Regions from separate parts of the Mycobacterium sp. IDUB_39 genome, predicted to be linked through region 2. Evidence: riboswitches for the same ligand, from Rfam matches in the RefSeq annotation. Region 2 holds a riboswitch; the other holds the start of a gene.

Region 1 (4,179 bases), on a different contig from region 2:
AAGTCGCCGGTGACGTCCTGCAGGACGGCGGCCACGGTGCGCGCGGACTGCCGCACCGGGATCGTCTGCACGTCGACACCGTCGATGTGGATCGACCCGCTCGTCGGGCGCAGAATCCGCACCAGGCTGCGCAGCAGCGTCGACTTGCCGCATCCATTGGGCCCGACGATGCCGATCACCTGGCCGGGCTCGGCGCGCACCGACACCTCGTGCAGGATGCGGCGACCGCCGAGCTCCACGCAGAGCCGGTCGGCACGCAGACGGGCGCCGGTCATGACCGCACCGCCCCGCGACGGGCGTCGCGCCGAATCAGCCACAGGAAGAACGGCCCACCGCATAGCGCGGTGAGCACGCCCACCGGAATCTCCTGCGGCGACGCCCATGTGCGCGCCGCGATGTCGGCCAGGACCAGGAACGACGCGCCCGCCAACGCCGCCGCAGGCAGCGCCCGGCGATGGTCGCTGCCCACCAGGAGACGCACGGCGTGCGGCAGGATCAGCCCGACGAACCCGATCGGACCGCTGACCGCGACCAGCACGCCGGTCATCAGCGATGCCAGCACGAAGGTCACCACCCGGAACCGGTCGGCGTCCACACCCATGGTCACCGCGGCCTCATCACCGGCCAACAGCACGTTCAGCGTCCGCGCGTGTGCCAGTAGATAGACCAGTCCGAGCAGCACCGCCGCCAGCGGCAGCCACAGCGAATTCCACTGCGCACCACCGAGACCGCCCAGCATCCAGGTCAGCACCTGACGCGCCTGATCGCCACTTCTGGCGGTCAACAGCATCAGACTGGTCACGGCCGACAGCACGTACGCGACGGCGACTCCGGCCAGCACCAGACGTGTCGTGGTGATCTGGCCGCCCGCGCGGGACAGGAAGTACACCAGGCCCAGTGCACCGACGGCACCGACGAACGCCGCAAGGGGCATCGAGGCCGCACCGAGAAACGCTCCCCCGGTGACGATCACGGCCACCGCGCCCACCGAGGCACCCGAGGAGACCCCGAGCAGGTACGGGTCGGCCAGCGGGTTGTGTACCAACGCCTGCAGCGTCATCCCGATCACCGCCAGCCCGGCACCGACCACCGCCCCGAGGACCACTCGCGGGCCGCGCACATGGGTGATGATCATCTGATGGTGCGGCGCCCCGCTGGCGTCGAACATGCCAGGGACCAATTGGTGCAACAGGTTTCGGGCCACATCCATCGGCGGGATCGAGATGGACCCGATCGCCAGGCCCGCCATCATGCACGCCGCGAGCAGCAGCCCCAGCGCCAGTAGCACCAGCGGGTAGGGCACGCGGCGTCGGGACGTCACCGGAAGCGGGCGGGATGCAACTGCTCGGCCAGTGGCCCCACCGCGTACGGCGCCCGCACCCCCAGCACGGCGTCCTGCAGCGTCAGCACGGCGAACCGGTCGTCTCGGATTGCCGGTACCGCAGCGAGTTCCGGACGGCTGCGGAGGAACTCCTTCTTGGCCTCGACCGATGGCGTGCCGAAGTAGTCGTAGATGACGATGACCTCGGGCTGCCGTTGCAGCACCTGCTCCCACGATACGTCGGCGAACGTCTCGTCGAGGTCCCCGAAAATATTCGTGCCGCCGGCCAATTCGATGATCTTATTGCCGATGCCCTGGCGACCCGCCGTGAACGCGGTGGCATCGCCACTGTCGTAGACGAACACCTTGACGGGGTCGACGCCCTCGATGCGGGCAGTGGCCTCGGCGACGCTGGCTGCCATGTCTGACACTAGGGACTCGGCCCGTCCCGGGACGCCGAACAGCTTCGCGATGGTCCGCACCTCGTCGTAGACGTCGTCCATCGTGATCGGCTCGGTGGCGCAGTACTCCGGGTTGAGATAGGTGGTGATGCCCGTATCGGCGAAGGCGGCGCGTGATCTGCCCGCCGACTCATCGAAGGAGCTGCTGTATCCGCCGTAGACGAAATCCGGTGCCAGCTCCAGGATCTGCTCGAACGAGGCGTCCTTGTTGGACAGTTCCGGGATGGCGCGGTAGTCCTGCTCGTACTTCGGTAGCGGCGGGTTGTCCGGGTACACCGTGGCGACGATGGAGTCGCGCAGGCCGAGCGCGAGCATCAGCTCCACCGACTGCTGGTAATAGCCCACGGCGCGGGTCGGTGCCGCCTGCAGCGTCACCTCGACACCGCAGTTGTCGACCGAGACGGGGAATCCCGGCGCGGCGGTGGCACTGGTGTCAGCACCGCCCCGCTCGGCGCACCCCGCCAGCAGGGGCAGGGCGAGGGCAGCGATCGCCAGCAGGCGCATCGGCCGGGAGAGAAGGGTCGGGCATGGCATTGCATCGGCTCCATCCGGGATGTCCACGTCCCAGAACGAGGTCCGGCGGGAGCAGTATCCTGACTCCTGGATCGATGCTCACCCCGACCTTCCAGCCTTGACGGCCGTGGTCGACAGCGGGGTTCGCTCCCCAGTCACAGTGGCGGGACCGCGCCGGTTTCGCACCGGCTTCCTGACTGCCCATCGGAGCCGGTCGGCGACCGGCCATCTCGACACTATCGGAGATGTGTCGCTCACCGCGCCGTCAGGTGGTGAGAACAGCCTCACGCTCGGCCGGTGCGACGGGTTCCGGTTCGCTTCGGGGCCGCAGCCGGGCGGGCCACCAGGACGGGAACGCATCGGGGGCGCGATCGAACACGCCACCCGACGGGTCGTCGACACGGCCGTGCAGGCGGACCAGATCCAGCTCCGGCCGGTAGATCTGCCGGACCACCAGCACACAGAGGCCGACCACGGCGATATCGCGCAGCAGCACCGTCGTGGTGAACCACTCCTGGGGCAGACCCATGTTCTGCTCGCCGTACAGATACAGCATTCGCGGCATCCACACCAGCGCATCAATCGTCATCCACGCCAACAGGATTCGGCGGTGTGGCAGCGCCAGCGCGGCCAACGGCACCAACCACAACGAGAACTGCGGGCTCCACACCTTGTTGGTCAGCAGGAAGGCCGCCACGACCAGGAACGCCAGCTGGACCAGCCGGGGTCGGTGCCTGGCGGTCAGACCGATGTAGGCGATCCCGGCGCAACACACCGCGAACAGCACCGCGGTCACACTGTTGAGCACGGCGGGGGGTTCCCAGAAGCCCAGGTTCTGGTCGAACCCGCCCCACCCGGTGAAGGACTTCACCACGTTGTAGATGGAGTCCATGTCATCGCCGCGACGGGTGTTGAGGCGGAAGAACTCCGACCAGCCGCGCGGGAACATCACCATGATCGGCAGGTTGACCACCAACCAGGACAGCACCGCGGCGATGGCCGTCTTCCCGACGTCGCGGACCCGCCCCGTGCGCACGCCCAGGATCACCAGCGGGATCAACAGCAGCAGCGGAAAGAGCTTGAGCGCCACGCCGATCCCGATGAGCGCCCCGGCGAGAACTGGTTTTCGCCGCGACCACGCCAGCAGCGCACCCACCGCCGCCGCGACGGCCAGGGCGTCGAAGTTGGTGAATATCTGGAAGATCAACAGTGGCGAGGCCGCCACCACCGCGGCGTCCCACACCCGCCGACCAGCCAACAGCGATGTCGCCCACACCGTCGCCATCCACGCCAACGCCAGACCGAACGCGGCGATGTTGAAGAACATCACCACCTCGGCGACGATCGGCACCGACACCAGCTTCGTCAACGCCGTGTAGGTCTTGGCCAGCGTCATCGACACATATTGGTACATGCCGGTGAGGACCGGATACTCCATGTACCTGACGGCCGGCGTGCCGTCGTACTGAATCTGCTGCTGGCCCTCGGCGTTCTTCTCGATCCAGCTCGACTTGTACGGGAACTTCCCAAGATTGAGCAGTTCGGCGGTGTAGAGCGGCACGGTGTCGGAGTAGCAGAACTCGTAGTAGGCGCGTTGGTTCTCCCACACCGCGACCCGCTGATCCGCGGTCCCGGTGTCCGTCGACTGCAGGCACGCCGCCTTGGTGGAGTAGCCGAACGCCAGGAACAACACGGCGAGTGCGAGCATCACCCGCAGCGGAGTGAGGAAGCGTGTGCGGCCGATCAGCGCATGCTTGCCAACCGGACCTCCGACAAGTCCCGACAGTGCCCGGACCGTGACGTCGTTGCGGCTGGGCAGATCGCGGTCATCCGCGCTCCGCAGGTCGTCTGCCAGCGGAGCTGGCGATACAGTCCCGGCCAGCT
Region 2 (4,179 bases):
GGTGCCTCAGCGACGCCGTCACCTCATCGGTGGTCCGTGTCTTCAATCCACAGTCTGGATTGACCCAGAGCCGTTCGGCGGGAACGGACTTCAGCGCCTCCCGCAGCGATGACACCATCTCGTCGACACCGGGAACACGCGGTGAGTGGATGTCGTAGACACCCGGTCCGACGCTGTTGGCGAAGCCCACCTCGTTGAGGTCACCGAGCACCTCCATGTGTGACCGCGCCGCCTCGATCGACGTCACGTCGGCGTCCAGGTCGGCGATCGCTCCGATCACCTCGCCGAACTCCGAATAGCAGAGGTGCGTGTGGATCTGGGTGGAGTCGGCGACCCCCGACGTGGACAGCCGGAACGCGTCGACTGCCCACCTCAGGTACTCGTCCTTGTCCTTCGATCGCAGCGGTAGCAGTTCACGCAGCGCGGGCTCGTCGACCTGAATGATCGCGATACCCGCCGCCTGCAGATTCACCGTCTCGTCCCGGATCGCCAGCGCCACCTGGGCCGCGGTGTCGGCCAACGGCTGATCGTCGCGGACGAACGACCACGCCAGGATGGTCACCGGGCCCGTCAGCATCCCCTTCACCGGCTTGGCGGTGAGCGACTGCGCGTAGGTGATCCACTCGACCGTCATGGGCGTCGGCCGGCTGACATCGCCGTACAGGATCGGCGGACGCACGCAGCGGCTGCCGTAGGACTGCACCCAGCCGTTCTGCGTGGCGAAGAACCCGTCGAGCTGTTCGGCGAAGTACTGCACCATGTCGTTGCGCTCGGGCTCGCCGTGCACCAGCACGTCAAGACCCAGGTCCTCCTGAAGCTTGATGACGTCGGCGATCTCCGCCTTCATCCGGCGCTCGTACTCCGCCGCATCGATCTCGCCGGCCCGCAGTGCGGCCCGGGCCACTCTGATCGCCGATGTCTGCGGGTAGGAACCGATGGTCGTGGTCGGCAGGTCGGGCAGCCGCAGCCGTTGGTTCTGCGCCTCGCGGCGCTGCGCCGCCGGACCGCGCGTGGTGCCGGATGCGGCGATCGCGGCGATACGCGCGCGGATCCGCTCGTTGGACAGGCGCGGGTCGGCACGCCGTGAGGCGATGGCCGCGTTCGATGCGGCGACCTCGGCGGCGATGGCGTCCCGCCCGTCCCTCAGACCGCGCGCCAACGCGACCACTTCGGTGACCTTCTCGGAGCCGAACGCCAACCAACTGCGCAGCGCGGTCTCGAGCCCGGGCTCCGCGTCCAGTGTGTATGGCACGTGCAGCGTTGAGCAGGACGTCGAAACCGCCACTGCACCCGCCGATCCCACAATCGTGGCTAGCGTGCCCAACGCCGCCTCCAGATCGGTGCGCCAGACGTTGCGGCCGTCGACGATCCCGGCGACGACGGTCTTGCCCGCCAACTCCGGGACAGCGGCCACTGCCGATACGCCGCCCGCGACCAGGTCGACGCCGATGGCCTCAACGGGCGTCCGCGCCAGTGCGGGCAGCGCATCGGTCAACTCACCGAAGTAGGTCGCCACGAACAGCGCCGGCCGCTTGGCCAGCCCGCCAAGCAGTCCGTAGGCGCGCTCGGCCAACTGCGCGCCGTTGTCGAGGATGTCGGTCACCAGCACGGGCTCATCGAACTGAACCCACTCCACGCCCTCATCCACGAGGACCTCAAGCAGTTCCGCATACACGCCGAGCAGGTCATCGAGACGTGCGATGGGCGCACCCGCCCCGTCGACGGCCTTGGACAGCGCGAGGAACGTGATGGGTCCGACGATGACCGGCCTGGCCGGAATGTCGAGTGCGCGTGCCTCTTCCAGCTCACCGAGGAGCTTGAGGGGATTGAGTGCGAACCGCGTCCTCGGGCCGATCTCGGGAACCAGGTAGTGGTAGTTGGTGTCGAACCACTTGGTCATCTCCAGCGGCGCGACGTCGTCGTTCCCACGGGCGGCGGCGAAGTAGCGGTCCAGATCGCTGGAATCGGCACCGATACCGGCCACACGCTCCGGCAGGGCACCAACCAGCACGGCGGTATCAAGCATCTGGTCGTAGTAGGAGAAGGTGTTAACCGGCACCGAGTCCAGGCCCGCGGTGACAAGCGACTGCCAGGTGTCGGCACGCAGGTTCGCCGCAAGGGCCTCGAGTTCGGCTCGCTCGATGCGACCCGCCCAGTACCTCTCGACGGCACGCTTGAGTTCCCGATTGGGGCCGATCCGCGGTGATCCGGTGATGGTGGCGGTGAACGGTCTAGCTGTGGTCATGCAACGTCCTCTTGACGAGACGGATGGATATCACCAAGAGACGTCGAACCGAACGCGATCATTCCACTGGAGTAACCGCTTCGGCCACTGCCCATTCCACGAGGCGATGATCCACCGAACGCGGCGCGTCCGGTACGGCTGGCAGGTCTTCGGACTCACAGGCGCGCACGATGCTCGTGCACCTACTGGCCGTCGCTTCCCAGCCCTCGCGGGCCAGTGCTGATGACGGCGGTCGTTCCTGCATACCGCTGCGGGACAGTCCCGGATTCCCACCGGGTTCCCTCTTGCGATGTCGCCGTCCGAGGACGACGACAAACCAGCTGCACTGGCCAGCGTATCCCTAGTGCCGCGTCGGGTCGACGGGCCGCCCGGACCACTGCGGTGCACGACCGGCCTGGAACGCCCGCACGCCCTCGCGGGCGTCGTCATGGGCCATGAGTACGCGGTGGATGGCCGTCTCCCGCTCTCCGACCGCGGCGGAGTCGAGTCCAAACGAGTCCCACAGCAGTCGCTTGCTCGCCGCCACCGACATCGGCGCGGTATTGGTCGCGATGTCGTTGGCGATCTCCAGGGCCGCGGGCAGCACCTCGTCGGCGGCCAGCACCCGGCTGCCCAGCCCCAGCGCCACGGCGCGGTGCCCGTCGAACGTCGCGCCCGTCAGCAGGATCTCCGCGGCGTTCGCGATGCCGACGAGACGAGGCAGCACCCAGTGCGAGTACGCGTCGCCGACGACCCCGCGACGGACCTGCACGACGCCGTAGGTCGCGTCGGCGGCGAACAGGCGGATATCGCACTGCAGAGCCAGGGTGAGACCCAGCCCGATGGCGTGACCGTTGACCGCGGCGATCACCGGCTTGCTCAGCGTCCAGGCAGGCACCGCGACACCCGCGGCGGTGAAGTCGGGACCGGTTCCGGCGAAGGTCTCCTCGCCCCCGGCGAGGTCGGCACCCGCACAGAACGCGGGCGGAGCACCTGTGAGGACCACCACGCGGACCCTGTCGTCGGCATCGAGCCTGGTGTACGCGTCGGCCAGCTCCTCGCGCATACCATCGCCGACTGCGTTGCGCTGCGCGGGCCGATTCAGCGTGACAGTGGTTACACCGCCGCTCGCGCTGGTTTGCAAAGTGCGGTAAATGGGCAGATCAGCGGGTGCGGACAAGTGGCGTACCTCCAATGTGAGCCTCTCGCCCGCCATGCTCCCGCACCCTGGCACGTCGTATCGTCGACTTGGTCCGGATATCTCCCAGCAAGAAGGGTGCCCCTTGACCCAAGTCTCGAGTCCCAACGCCGTTCCTCAGGAGGTCTGGCGCGGCAAGGCCTACCCCCTTGGCGCCTCATATGACGGCTCCGGCACGAACTTCGCGCTGTTCAGCGAGGTCGCCGACCGCGTCGAGCTGTGCCTGTTCGACGCGGATGGCACCGAGACCCGGCTGACCCTGGAGGAGGTGGACGGGTTCGTGTGGCACGGCTTCCTGCCGAACATCGAGCCCGGACAGCGGTATGGGTACCGCGTGCACGGCCCCTTCGACCCCGCCGAGGGCCACCGGTGCAACCCGACCAAGCTGCTGCTCGATCCGTACGCCAAGGCGATCGACGGCATCTTCGACTGGAACCAGTCGCTGTTCGGCTACGACTTCGGTGACGAGGACAGCCGCAATGACGACGACTCCGCCGCGAGCATGCCGAAGTCGGTGGTGATCAACCCGTTCTTCGACTGGGGTATCGATCGTCCGCCGAACCACGAGTACGCCGACACCGTCATCTACGAGGCCCACGTCAAGGGTCTCACCGAAACCCATCCCGACATCCCCGAGCAGATGCGCGGCACCTACGCCGCCGTCGCCCATCCGGCGATCATCGAGCACCTCAAGGCACTCGGCATCACCGCCATCGAGTTGATGCCGGTGCACCACTTCGCCAACGACTCGACGCTG

What was found. Region 2 has a riboswitch for cobalamin ahead of metE (5-methyltetrahydropteroyltriglutamate--homocysteine S-methyltransferase). Riboswitches for the same ligand answer to the same signal wherever they lie in the genome.
Region 1: it holds a riboswitch for cobalamin, as region 2 does, so the genes downstream of both, ACZY0X_RS26805 (ABC transporter substrate-binding protein) here and metE (5-methyltetrahydropteroyltriglutamate--homocysteine S-methyltransferase) in region 2, are expected to answer to the same signal.

What each region holds. Positions count from the first base shown of each region.
Region 1 is NZ_JBVAXF010000008.1:131,886-136,064, forward strand. It holds gene ACZY0X_RS26795 (ABC transporter ATP-binding protein) at 1-275, opposite strand, end outside; gene ACZY0X_RS26800 (FecCD family ABC transporter permease) at 272-1,303, opposite strand; gene ACZY0X_RS26805 (ABC transporter substrate-binding protein) at 1,318-2,316, opposite strand; cobalamin riboswitch at 2,348-2,536, opposite strand; gene ACZY0X_RS26810 (glycosyltransferase family 87 protein) at 2,561-4,177, opposite strand.
Region 2 is NZ_JBVAXF010000001.1:1,289,420-1,293,598, forward strand. It holds gene metE (5-methyltetrahydropteroyltriglutamate--homocysteine S-methyltransferase) at 1-2,245, opposite strand, end outside; cobalamin riboswitch at 2,369-2,581, opposite strand; gene ACZY0X_RS06005 (enoyl-CoA hydratase/isomerase family protein) at 2,586-3,440, opposite strand; gene glgX (glycogen debranching protein GlgX) at 3,379-4,179, shown strand, end outside.